2 linked regions of the Ketobacter alkanivorans genome follow. The protein of the gene in region 1 interacts with the protein of each later gene in a pairwise test. Links are inferred from orthologs where the notes say so. Each region holds a gene or a part of one and is shown on either strand. Other genes may lie near its edges.

Region 1 (4,759 bases):
ACCCTTCCCGAGAAAAAGGCAAGCATCCAGCGACCCGATCGTTCCAGGCAATTCGTATTTTTATCAATCGTGAGTTGGATGACCTGGCAGATGTGTTGCAGCAAAGTCTGCAGGTGCTAAAACCAGGCGGTCGACTGGTTGTAATCAGCTTCCATTCGCTGGAAGACCGTATGGTAAAACAATTCATCCAGCGTAAGGAAAAAGGCGAGCCTCTGCCGCGCCATTTGCCGATCAGAGAAGAAATGATCAAGCGCGAAATGCGTAGCTTGGGTAAGGCAATCAAAGCATCGGATGAAGAGGTGCGGCGTAATGCGCGTTCCCGTAGCGCTATTATGCGCGTCGCGGAGAAGGCCTTATGAGTATGGTGCTGGCTGCTTCAACCCGATCCTGGATGTTTGTGATTGTTGCATTGGTTCTGGTGATGGGTTCCTGTTTGGCGGTGATTTACTCAAGTTTTGAAACCCGCCGCCTGGTTGCCACCCACCAAAGATTGCAGCTGGATAACAACGCCATGCAAGTCGAATGGGGCCAGTTGTTGTTGGAACAAAGTACATGGGGATCCTATAACCGAGTTGAGCAGCTGGCTGGTGCAAAACTGAAAATGAGAGTTCCGTCTCCCAATGAAATTGTGATGGTGGAGCCATGAGCGGATCAGCGCAGCAACCTAATTTTGCATGGCGTTACTTCGTAGTGCTGGCTGTGTTTGGTTTGTTAGCCGTTATCGTGTCGGGTCGGCTGATATATCTGCAGATAGAGTCCCAGGCATTCCTGCAGGATCAGGGAGATCGTCGTGTTATTCGGGTAGAAAATATTCCAGCTTATCGTGGCTTGATACAGGACAGAAATGGCGAGCCGCTGGCGGTTAGTACGCCAGTCAAAACGTTGTGGGCCAATCCTCAGGAGTTGATTGACGCGCAGTATGCTTGGAGTTTTCTGGCGAATAAAACCGGTGTAAGCGAATCCAGTCTGCGGGATCGCATATTACGTAATCAGGATAAGCAATTTATTTATCTGCGCCGCCACATGAACCCGGCGAAAGCCGAGGAAATACTGGAAATGAATATTTCTGGCGTGTATGGCATCGAGGAGCATCGCCGCTATTATCCGGCAGGTGAGGTGACCAGTCATTTGGTTGGATTTACCAATATTGATGAGCTGGGCCAGGAAGGGATTGAGCTTTCCTTTGAGGAGTTTTTGAAAGGCGCGGAAGGCAAAAAACGGGTCATCAAAGACTTGCGCCGACGCATTATCAAGGATGTCGGGTTGATCGAGCCTGCTGCTCCTGGCACTGACGTGACGCTGAGTATTGATTTGCGTGCCCAGTATCTTGCTTATCGAGAATTGTTGTCGGCAGTGACTGAATACAAAGCAAGTTCTGGCAGTGCAGTGGCTATTGATATTAAAACTGGTGAGGTGTTGGCGTTAGTAAATCAGCCTTCATATAACCCCAACAATCGCGGCCGTAAGGATGTTCCAAACTTTAGAAATCGCGCCGTAACGGATGTGTTTGAACCAGGCTCAACCGTAAAGCCGTTTACTGTGGCGGCAGCCTTAGACAGTGGAAAGTGGAAGGCCTACAGCAAGGTCGATACCTCTCCCGGATATCTGCGAATTGGTAGTAAATCCATTCGTGATATGAGTAATTACGGCGTCATTGATCTGGGCAAAATTATTTCTAAATCCAGCAACGTGGGAGCCAGTAAATTGGCTCTGTCGTTGGACGACAATTATTTGAGTTCATTCTTTCGCAAGGCGGGGCTCGGTCAGGCGACTGGCGTTGGGTTTCCGGGTGAGAGCGTTGGAATGCTGCCAGCCAAACAAAAGTGGCGGCAGATTGAGGTTGCTACATTGTCTTACGGTTACGGGTTGTCTGTAACAGCTCTGCAGTTGGCTCAGGCCTATGCAATCCTCGGTTCTGGTGGAATAAAGCGCCAGGTAAGTCTTTTGAAGGTAAATGGCGATGTTCCGGGTGAGCGCGTCATGGATGAAACCATAGCACGTCAAGTAGTTAACATGATGGAAGGTGTGGTGGATGTAAAAGGAACCGCAAAAAAAGCCCGTGTGCCAGGCTATCGAGTCGCTGGCAAGACGGGAACAGTGCATAAAGTAGCGGCTTCAGGCTATCAAGATCATCGTTATATCGCACTGTTTGCCGGGGTTGCGCCGGTTGAAGATCCGGCAATTGCTTTGGTGGTTGTCATTGATGATCCCAAGGGCGACATGTATTACGGCGGGCAGGTCGCTGCTCCGGTGTTCTCCCGTGTGATGGCGGGGTTGTTGCGAGTTAAGAATATTCCACCGGATCGGGCAGTGGAAACCTATGTGGGTCTGTCTAAAGATGTGGCGCCCGACTCATGAAGAGCGAAACCAGAGTGGTGCGAGATCTTCAAGGTATCGTTCCATTTTTATCAATAAGAGATGATTGGAAAAATACAGTGGTGACAGGGTTGGCGGTTGACAGTCGTAAAGTGCAGGCAGGCAATTGTTTTATTGCCTACCCTGGCCACGGTAGTGATGGTCGGAACTTTCTGCGTGCTGCTTTCTCTGCCGGAGCGAGCAGTGCGCTAGTCGACGCTGAGGGCTTTGCTATTGATCCGTCGATCGAGCGGCCTGTGATTCCAGTTGATGCATTGCGTTCGCGCTTGGGCCTGATCGCGGCAAATTTTTATGGTGATCCCAGTAGCCAGTTGAAGCTTTTGGCGATAACCGGTACCAACGGAAAAACCAGCGTCAGCCAATTGGTTGCACAGGCACTGGATTACCTTGGTAAGCGTTGCGGCGTAATTGGTACATTAGGGAATGGCTTGGTTGGTAAGCTTGAGCTGACGACAAATACCACTCCTGATGTGGTTGAGTGCAATCGGCTGCTAGCGGAAATGCTTGTTCAGGGTGCAGAGGTTGTTGCGATGGAAGCCTCCTCTCATGGTTTGATTCAAGGGCGCATTGATGGGCTTCATGTCCATACAGCGTTAGTAACCAATATCAGTCGCGATCACCTTGATTATCACGGCACCATGGAGGCCTATGCAGAGGCTAAGGCGTTGCTGGCTTGTCATGTGGGTTTGAAAAATCTGGTTCTAAATCTGGATGATGAACGCGTGGCTGCCATGCGTTCGGTTGCTGCACCCGACACCCGAATATGGTCGTTCTCATTGGATGATTCGAAGGCTGCAACGGTAAAAGCCACCAATGTTGTTTACGGCAAGCAGGGCGTAGATATTTACGTTGAGCATGAAGGGCAGTCAACGGTTGTTCGCAGTAACCTCATAGGTGAGTTTAATAGTTCAAATTTGCTGGCTTCGCTCACTCTGATGTTGTCTGCTGGAGTGGAGCTGCGCTTGGCTGCAGACGCACTTAGTCATTGCAAACCTGTGATAGGACGTATGCAGCGTATATCGTTTGAAGCAGATCAACCAATGGTGATTGTTGATTTTGCACATACGCCAGACGCTCTGGAAAAAGCGTTGATTGCCTTGCGTAAGCATACTCAGGGTCGGATCTGGTGTGTATTTGGGTGTGGTGGCGATCGTGATGCGGGTAAACGTCCACTGATGGCTGCAGTCGCTGCTGAATTGGCGGACAAGGTTATCCTGACAGCGGATAATCCACGCAGTGAAAAATTGAGCACCATCCTTAGCGATATGGTGAAGGGTCTTCCGCCTCAAGTGGCATTTCAGATCGTTGATGATCGTGCTGACGCGGTTGCTGAAGCAATACTCAATGCTGCAGTGGGCGATGTGGTTTTGGTGGCAGGTAAAGGTCACGAGGACTACCAAGAGATACAGGGCGTAAAGTACGCATATAGTGATGTTCAGCAATGCAGGCTCGCACTACATAGACGTTCAGATGTTTGTCGCAAGGGGGAAAGTTAATATGTTTCTTTCCTGTCTGGCGGAGGTCATCGGTGCGGAGTTAGTGGGAGATGACGCACAGTTTAGTCAAGTGTCCACCGATTCTCGCTCAATCTGTCCGGGTGATTTTTTCGTTGCGCTGCAAGGTGAGAACTTTGACGGCCATCAGTACCTTGAAAAAGCAGCCAACGCCGGTGCTATAGGCGCTTTGGTTTCAGTACAAAGTGATTTAAATATCCCGCAAATTGTCGTGGCAGATACAAGGATCGGCCTGGGCAGATTGTCGCAAGCATGGTTGGATCAGTTCTCGCCACGCAAGGTTGCGATAACCGGTAGCTGCGGAAAAACAACAGTAAAAGAAATGGTGGCATCTATATTGTCGCAAGTGGCCCCGACATTATCCACCAAAGGTAATTTTAATAACGATATAGGCGTTCCTCTCACCTTATGTCGTCTGAAGCAAGAGCACAAATTTGCTGTGATTGAAATGGGAGCCAATCATGTTGGTGAGATCGGTTATGTTGCTGATTTGGTGAAGCCTCATGTTGCGTTAGTTAATAATGTTGGCACTGCGCACCTGGAAGGTTTTGGCTCAATAGAAAATATCGCTAGAGCCAAAGCTGAGATCTACAAATCGCTGGCTCCAAATGGGGTTGCGGTAGTGAATCTTGATGATGATTTTGCTGAGTTCTTCATGGGCCAGACAAAGCATTGCCAGCGTTTGACTTTCTCCGTTGATAATCCAGCAGCAGATGTTCGTTTGCTTTCTGCTTCGGTAAATCATTCAGGCCAGTATCGGTTTGATGTGGCTGTTCAGAGTGATGTGGTTGCATTTGATCTTCCGCTAATCGGATTTCATAACGTAACTAATGCGCTGGCGGCAATTGCAATGACTCATGCCTTGGGTT
Region 2 (7,975 bases), 200 kb from region 1 along the record:
TCGTGTGCTGCCGTGACCTTGTGATTAAGCGCGACTATCTGACGCGCCATGTTTTCCATCAGGCTCAAACAGATGCGCGGATGGGTTTTGATCATGGTTTCAAATTGGTTGCGAGGCACTACCATCACCAGGCACCGGCTGTCGGCAACCACGCTGGCAGTGCGGGGGCTGTTGGTGAGCAGGGACATGGCTCCGAAAATTTCATCCTCTAGCACTTCGCCTACTTTGATGCCTTTTACGAATACTTCGGCATGGCCTTCCACAATGGAGTACACCGTGTCGGATTCGGTGCCTTCTTTAATGATGGTTTCCCCTGCGGCATAGGTTTGAAAGCCCAGGGAGGCTTTATCGGTAGGGGTATCCAGCGAGGCAATGACCGCGGAATGGCGTGCGCACTCGGCCAGCAGATAATCACCCCACTGGCGTGCTTTGGTGGTGTTTTCCATCGCGGCCTGCCACAGGGCTTCTCGATCGAAGGGGCGCAGAATCACCGGGGATTCTGCGTAAAACTTGGCGCGGGGCATGCCTTCTACGATTTCCAGGCCGATGATATCCCCTTCATCGTAGTGAAAGAGGGTTTTGCCTTCCTGTTCGTGCCCGACCGCGCCCTGTTCGATGACGAAAGCCCGGTTCTGGTTGCTGCCTTCAGCGAACAAGTCATCGAATGTTTCGTAGGTGAGCTGGTCGCCCAATGAGGGGATGCCTTCCAGAGCCGTGCTAAGCAGCTCTTTGCAGTGGTTGTCCGTCTTTTCAAACAGCTCGGTGAAGTTGGACTCTAGAAACATGTATGTGCCCGCTTGTGTCAACAGGTTGAATCAGTAACCGTCAGTCATGGTTACGCCAGTCTATTGATTATGTGGTGAATCAGGGTGGCGAACGCTCGACTGTTTCTAATTTTCAGCATGGGCCGGGGTTGCCAGCTTGGACTGAATCGCTCATTAAAGTGTAGCCAAAGATGGGGGAGGGTGAGAGATTTCTGTATCTGCTCACCCAAATCCTTATTACAGCAAGGGTTTATGCTGCTCCGGCTTGAGGCGGGGGCCAAACTGGGTGACCAGTTGAGCTGCGGCGCGGGTGGCCAGCTGGCCTGCCTGTTGGTAGCCCAGGCCGTGGGTCAGGCCGTAGAGGAAGGCCCCGGCGAACATGTCGCCAGCGCCATTGCTATCAACCGCTTGCACTGCGGTGGCAGGCACTTTCAGGGTGTTGTTGCCATCAAATAGCAGGGCACCCTCGCTGCCCAGGGTGATGGCGAAGCTTTTGGCGATCGATTTGAGGGCTTCGGCGGCCGCTTCTATGGTATCGGTACCAGCCCAGGTGAGGGCTTCTTCCCGGTTGCAGAACAGCAGGTCGACGCCATTCCCCAGCATTTCTGCCAGGCCGTCTTTAAAGAAATTGACCATATTGGGATCGGAGAAGGTGAGGGCGGTTTTGATGCCTGCCTGTTCTGCGATCTGTCGGGCCTTGATGGCGGCAGCGCGACCACTGGGGGAGGTGACCAGATAGCCTTCCAGGTATACGTAATCCGAGGTTTTGATCGCCTCTTCATGCAGCTCTGCCGTGGATACGGTTTCAGAGATGCCCAGGTGGGTGTGCATGGTGCGCTCTGCATCGGGGGTAATCATAACGATACATTTGCCGCTCACGCCGGCTTCTCGCTCATGGTGCAGGTTGGTGTCTACCCCAGCGGCTACCAGATCTTGTACGTAGAAGTCACCGGCGGGATCATTGGCTACTTTGCATGAGTAGAAAGCATTGCCACCAAAGTGACTGACCGCAATGATGGTGTTTGCTGCCGAACCGCCGCTGGCCATTTTTCCGCTGTGACCTGCCAGGGCTTCGTACAGGGCCTGTTGCTGATCTTTATCTACAAGAGTCATCACCCCTTTGTCGATGTTCATTTTGTTCAGAAACTCGTCGTCGATGGCGAATTCCATATCGACCAGAGCATTACCAATGGCGTAGACGTTGTATTTATTCATGGGAATGGCTACCTGTTATCTGGGGCTTCAATTACTTAGGGCGTATACTACCGGCCTTTTCGTTAAAAATCAGGTTTGCAAAAACCGTTCGATCAGTATTCCGAGGTAAGTGACCGGTGTCAGGTAAACGTAGTCAACCCCCGTCAACGAATAAACCCAAAAAGCGACCCGCTGGTAAGGCTGCAAAAAAGCCTGCCGGTGGTGCTAAAAAACCGTCGTCGACTAGGAAGCCTTCTAACAAGAAGGCAGCCCCTAAGCGCAAGCAGCCGGTATCCATCATGCGGCGTGTGTGGCCGCTGCTGTGGAAGTTCGCTTTGGTCGGTGCTTTGCTGCTGGCCATGGGGGTTATTTATCTGGATGCGGTGATTACTGATCATTTCGAGGGTAAGCGCTGGTCGATTCCTGCCAAGGTGTATGGCCGCCCACTGGAATTATACGATGGCATGCCCCTTACCGATGTTCAGCTCGCCTTTGAACTGAGCCTGCTGAACTATCGCCATGTCTTTGAAAGCCCCGGCCCTGGCAGTTTTTCCAGTGGTAATAATCGTTACGAAATTGCCACTCGTGGATTTGATTTTTGGGAGGGGGCGGAGCCTGCCCGGCGTGTAACGTTCAGTATTCGCCAGGGGCGTGTCAGTGGATTGAAAGTGGCGGGGCAGAGCGGTGGTATTGTGAGGATGGAGCCTGCGCTGATTGGTGGCATCTACCCTGCTCATAACGAAGACCGTGTACTTGTGAAGCTGGATCAAGTGCCCAAGCAGTTGTTGCAGGCATTACTGGCGGTGGAAGATCGTGAGTTCTTTGAGCATTTTGGTATCTCGTTCAAGGGTATTGCCCGAGCCCTCTATACCAACCTGGCGTCGGGAGAAGTGCGGCAGGGTGGTAGTACACTGACTCAACAGCTAGTGAAGAACTTCTATCTTACCAGTGAGCGCTCCCTCAGTCGCAAAGCCACCGAGGCGGTGATGGCCGTGTTGCTGGATCTGCATTACGAGAAAGTGGATATTCTTGAAGCCTATTTGAACGAGGTGTATTTGGGGCAGGCGGGTAAGCGGGCGGTACACGGGGTTGGATTGGCCAGCCTTTATTACTTCGGGGTGCCTCTGCGGGAGCTCAATACCGAGCAGATCGCGCTGTTGGTGGGGGTGATTAAGGGCCCTAGCTGGTATGACCCGCGACGTAATCCACAGCGGGCACTGGAACGCCGTAATCAAGTACTGCAAATTATGCTGCAGCAAGGTGTGCTGGATCAGCGCGCTTACGATCAAGTGGTCAATAAACCGTTAGGTGTCATTAAAAAGCCTCTGTATGAAGATGCACGTTATCCTGCGTTTCTGGATTTGATGAAGCGTCAGTTAAGGCAGGATTACCGCGACGAAGATTTACGCACCGAAGGTTTGCGTATCTTCACAACATTAGATCCATGGGTACAGGAAAGCCTTGAGCAGGCCGCGCAACAACAGATTAAGCACCTGCAAAATGGCTACGGAAAATCACTGCAGGAGCTGCAGGTGGCAGGGCTGTTTACCGCCAGCAATACCGGTGAGGTGGTGGCCGTTATCGGTGGGCAGGCAGTGCGCTATGAAGGTTTTAACCGTGCGCTGGACGCGTACCGGCCAATTGGCTCATTGGCCAAGCCTGCGGTGTATCTGGCGGCGCTGGAGCAGGGCTATCACCTTGGCCAATTATTGCAGGATGAACCGCTGGAGCATGTTCTGCCTAACGGCAGCGTTTGGTCACCGCAGAACTTCGAAAAGGAAAGCCACGGTGAAGTGCCGTTGGTGCTGGCGTTAGCGCATTCCTATAACCAAGCCTCTGCACGTTTGGCATTGGATGTCGGCATTCATCGTGTGGTGGATGTAATGCATCGGCTGGGCGTGAATAAAAAGCTGCCGGAACTGCCATCCTTATCGCTGGGGGCGGTTAGCCTGTCGCCCTATGAAATCACCCAAATGTATCAGACCATCGCCACCGAGGGATTTGCAACGCCCCTGCGCACCATCCGTTCTGTACTGACAGCAGATGGGCAACCGCTGCAACGTTATGAGTTGGAAGTGGAACAGCGTTTTTCCAGTGCCGATACCTATCTGCTCACCTACGCCATGCAGGAAACCATGCGATCCGGCACTGGTAAATCCGTTAGCCGTTGGCTCTCACCCGATCTGAAGTTGGCGGGCAAAACCGGAACCAGCGATGATCAGCGTGACAGTTGGTTTGCCGGTTTTAGCGGTAATTACCTGGGTGTGGTGTGGATGGGTATCGATGACAATAAGCCTACGCCTCTGACTGGGGCCACAGGAGCCCTGCCGGTATGGGCCAATACCATGGCATCTTTGCCCCAGATCGCCCTGGAGACGCCGCTACCGGCCGATGTCGATTGGTATTGGATTGATCCTGTGCAACAGGCTCAGACCTCGGCCCACTGCAGCAACGCCTTGTATTTACCATTGCGGCAGGATACCGTGCCAGACCAACGTGTGACCTGCGGCACCGGTGGCCGCGTGTTGAACTGGTTTAAGCGATTAATGCGATAAGTGCAGTTAAAGCAACGAGAGTGTCTAGAGCGATGAACATGATCATACCAAGAATCATATTGTGCATGTTGGTATTGGCCCTGGCTGCCTGTACGGTGCGGACAGTGTCCACCGACATCAGTGACATTGATCTTATTGAAAGTGAATCCAGCCTGCGCACAGGTGTCCCGGCTGCCGATGATTTATTGAATCAAGCAGAAGATGCGCGCCGGGCTGGAGATTACTCGGCTGCAGTGAATCATCTTGAGCGTGGCATTCGTATGGCACCCCGTTCGCCTTCACTCTATCTTGCGCTGGCCAAAACTCGGCTGGCGATGGGGCAATATGGCAGTGCGACACAAATGGCCCAGCGCACGGTTTCATTGCTGCCCGCCAAACCCCGAGGTGCTGAGCAAACTGCCAAAGCGGAGGCGTGGATCGTCATTGCGCAGGCGCGCGAAAAACAAGGTGATTTTGATGGAGCGGAACGCGCCCGCGCAAGTGCGCAGGCGGTTTGGTGAGCCGTTAAGCCTTAGGCTTCTTCTTGTATCCGCCTTTTTTCGCAGGAGGTTGATCGCCGGAGCGAGCTTTGTCCGCAAACGGCTTCTTGTCGCCAAAGGATTTTTTATCGCCAAACTTCTTCTTGTCGCCGAATTTCTTTTTGTCGCCAAAAGCCGGTTTGTCACCGAACTTACCCTTGCCACCACTTTTGGAAGAAGGCTTACCTGAATCTCTTCGTGGTCGGCTGCTGGCTGGGGCGGCGTCAGGGCTTTCTTTGCCAAAGCGCGTAATGCGAATGGGGGTGCCACGTACACGGATTTTCTTCATCTGGCTGAACAGCTCTTTCGGCATGCCGGAGGGCAAGTCCACCGTAGAGAATTCATTGCGCAGGATGATGTCGCCGATGTAGTTGCTTTCGATGCCCGCTTCGTTGGCGATAGCGCCCACGATATCCCGTGGGGTAACACCGCCACTGCGGCCCACTTCAATACGGAAACGTTCCATTTCCACATCCGGGAACTCTTGCAGTTGGCTGGGGGTGATGTCGATAGGCGATTCATCTTCACGCAGTTCGCCGCGCCGACTTTGGCCTCTTTCTCCCCTTTCTCCATCGTTGCGCTCGCGTTTGCTTTCGCGGGCTTGCTTGATCTCTTCTTTGGGCTCCAGAGGATGATCGTTGTGCAGCATGTTGATAAGCGCGGCGGCCAGCAGTTCTGGCTCTATTTCCAAGTCGTGGCAGCATTGCTCTACCACCGATTGAATCAGGGCTGATGGTGTCTTGGCGGCCTCTTGAGCCACCTGCTGCTTGAATCGCTCAACCCGCTGTTGCAACACAACATCGTTGTTGGGGATCTGGGCACGGGTGATCTTCTGTTTGGTGTGGCGCTCAATGGTTTGCAGCAAGCGGTTTTCGCGATGGGTTACAAACAATACGGCTTCACCGCTGCGTCCGGCACGGCCAGTTCGGCCAATGCGGTGTACGTAGGATTCGCTGTCGTGGGGGATGTCGTAGTTCACCACGTGACTGAAGCGATCCACATCCAGGCCTCGAGCCGCCACATCGGTTGCCACCAGAATGTCGAAACGGTTCTTTTTCAGGCCAATGATGGTTTTTTCTCGCTGGCTCTGGCTGATGGCACCGTGAATGGCTTCGGCGCGGTAGCCCCAGGCGTTCACTTTTTCGGCTACTTCGCTGGCACCTTCACGGGTGCGTGTAAACACAATCACCGCGTCCACTTCACGGGTTTCCAGGTAACGGCGCAGGGCCTCCGGCTTTTGGCGGCCATCCACCAGCCAGTAGCTTTGGTCAATGCGCTCAACCGTGGCGGTTTTGGCTTTGATGTTCACATGCTGAGGATTTTTCAGGTACTTATCAGCAATACGTTTGATGGGGGCAGGCATGGTGGCAGAAAACAGGGCGGTCTGCTGCTCACCAGAGCAATGGCTCAAAATGTCTTCTACGTCGTCGATAAAGCCCATGCGCAGCATTTCGTCGGCTTCGTCCAGCACCAGTGTTTTTACTTCACTGATATCCAGGGTGCCGCGACGCAGGTGATCCAGCAGACGTCCGGGTGTGCCAACGACTACTTGCACCCCTTGCTTTAACAAGTTGAGCTGAGGACGGAAATCCTGGCCGCCGTAGATCGGGGCAATACGGAAACCTTTGCGATAGCGGGCATAGCGCTGAAAGGCTTCTGCCACTTGAATAGCCAGCTCACGGGTAGGCGTCATGATCAGCGCTTGCGGCTTTTTGCTGTCGTCATCGAGTTTGGCCAGCAGCGGCAGAGCAAAGGCCGCTGTTTTACCGGTGCCGGTTTGCGCCTGCCCAATAAAGTCCGCACCGCTCATGAACACCGGGATACTGGCTGCCTGGATAGGCGAAGGCGATTCGTAACCCAGCTCGCTCAGGGTTTTCAAAACGAAATCGGGCATACCCAGCTGTTCAAAGCTGGTGGTTTGTTCGGTGTCGGACATGGGGCGCGGCCTGTGTGTGAGCTACTTACTATTAACTATATAGAAGGGATGTAGCAGAATTCAAAGAGGGCGCGATTATACGCGCATTGATCAAGGAACTGAAATGAATTCTGTGCAAAGTTGCGTCAGTTAGTGCTGGTTAAGTGTTAAATTAACCCAATAATCAGTAACTTCGGTGATTTATAGCTGCCACAACGGCAGTCAAGGGCAGGCTATGTAAATCAAGGGGTTGTGTCGATTCAAGGGATTGACAACAATAGGCCTTTACTCGTTATTGGGGCGGTTAGTTGAATCAAGCACAGCATCGACTTGCATTGCCGGAAGGCACAGAGCTGCATTGGTATCGTATTCGGGGGGTGCTGGGGAAGGGTGGGTTTGGGATCACCTACCTGGCGCAGGATACAAATCTGGACCGGCCCGCAGCGATCAAGGAGTTCTTGCCAACGGAATTTGCCACCCGTGATGCCGACCATTCGGTGCATCCCGATTCAGCGCAGCATGAGGAGTTGTATCGCTGGGGGCTGAACCGGTTTATCGAAGAGGCTCGCCTGCTGTCCCGCTTTGAACACCCTAACATCGTGCGTGTTCATACGGTATTCGAAGAGAATAACACCGGTTATATGGTGATGGCTTATGAAGAGGGGCGCAGCCTTAAGGCACTGTTGAATGAGCGCTCGACTTTGGATGAAAGCACATTGCTGGGGTTGCTGTTGCCTGTGCTTGAGGGGTTGGAGCAGGTTCATCAAAAGCAGTTTATCCATCGTGATATCAAGCCGGACAATATTTATGTGCGAGACGATGGCTCGCCCGTATTGCTGGATTTCGGTTCTGCCCGACAGTCGGTGCCCGGTGAAAGCCGTACGCTGACTACGATGGTGTCCCCGGGGTACGCGCCTTTTGAACAATATCACCCCAAGGGCGAGGATCAGGGCCCTTGGACCGACATCTACAGCCTTGGGGCAACGCTGTTTAGAGCTATTAGCGGCGTGAACCCGGTGGATGCGGTAA

Evidence for each region.
Region 2: the proteins of Kalk_RS17415 (region 1) and mrcB interact in binary tests that used the Escherichia coli proteins (3 or more experiments, as listed by UniProt). The link is inferred for Ketobacter alkanivorans from one-to-one orthologs.

Annotation. Positions count from the first base shown.
Region 1 is NZ_CP022684.1:4,059,659-4,064,417, forward strand. Bases 1-3,000 are described here. They hold Kalk_RS17415 (peptidoglycan D,D-transpeptidase FtsI family protein), read left to right. Parts: upstream 1-642; coding sequence 643-2,358; downstream 2,359-3,000. Other genes in these bases: rsmH (16S rRNA (cytosine(1402)-N(4))-methyltransferase RsmH), read left to right, coding at 1-359; ftsL (cell division protein FtsL), read left to right, coding at 356-646; Kalk_RS17420 (UDP-N-acetylmuramoyl-L-alanyl-D-glutamate--2,6-diaminopimelate ligase), read left to right, coding at 2,355-3,000. Also shown: more of Kalk_RS17420, read left to right, coding at 3,001-3,872; Kalk_RS17425 (UDP-N-acetylmuramoyl-tripeptide--D-alanyl-D-alanine ligase), read left to right, coding at 3,874-4,759. UniProt on the Escherichia coli protein: Essential cell division protein that catalyzes cross-linking of the peptidoglycan cell wall at the division septum. Required for localization of FtsN.
Region 2 is NZ_CP022684.1:3,855,462-3,863,436, forward strand. The notes cover bases 1,949-4,885. They hold mrcB (penicillin-binding protein 1B), read left to right. Parts: upstream 1,949-2,257; coding sequence 2,258-4,513; downstream 4,514-4,885. Other genes in these bases: Kalk_RS16395 (adenosine kinase), read right to left, coding at 1,949-1,979; Kalk_RS16405 (tetratricopeptide repeat protein), read left to right, coding at 4,552-4,885. Outside these bases: Kalk_RS16390 (cyclic nucleotide-binding domain-containing protein), read right to left, coding at 1-785; more of Kalk_RS16395, read right to left, coding at 1,002-1,948; more of Kalk_RS16405, read left to right, coding at 4,886-5,013; Kalk_RS16410 (DEAD/DEAH box helicase), read right to left, coding at 5,018-6,967; Kalk_RS16415 (protein kinase domain-containing protein), read left to right, coding at 7,255-7,975. UniProt on the Escherichia coli protein: Cell wall formation. Synthesis of cross-linked peptidoglycan from the lipid intermediates.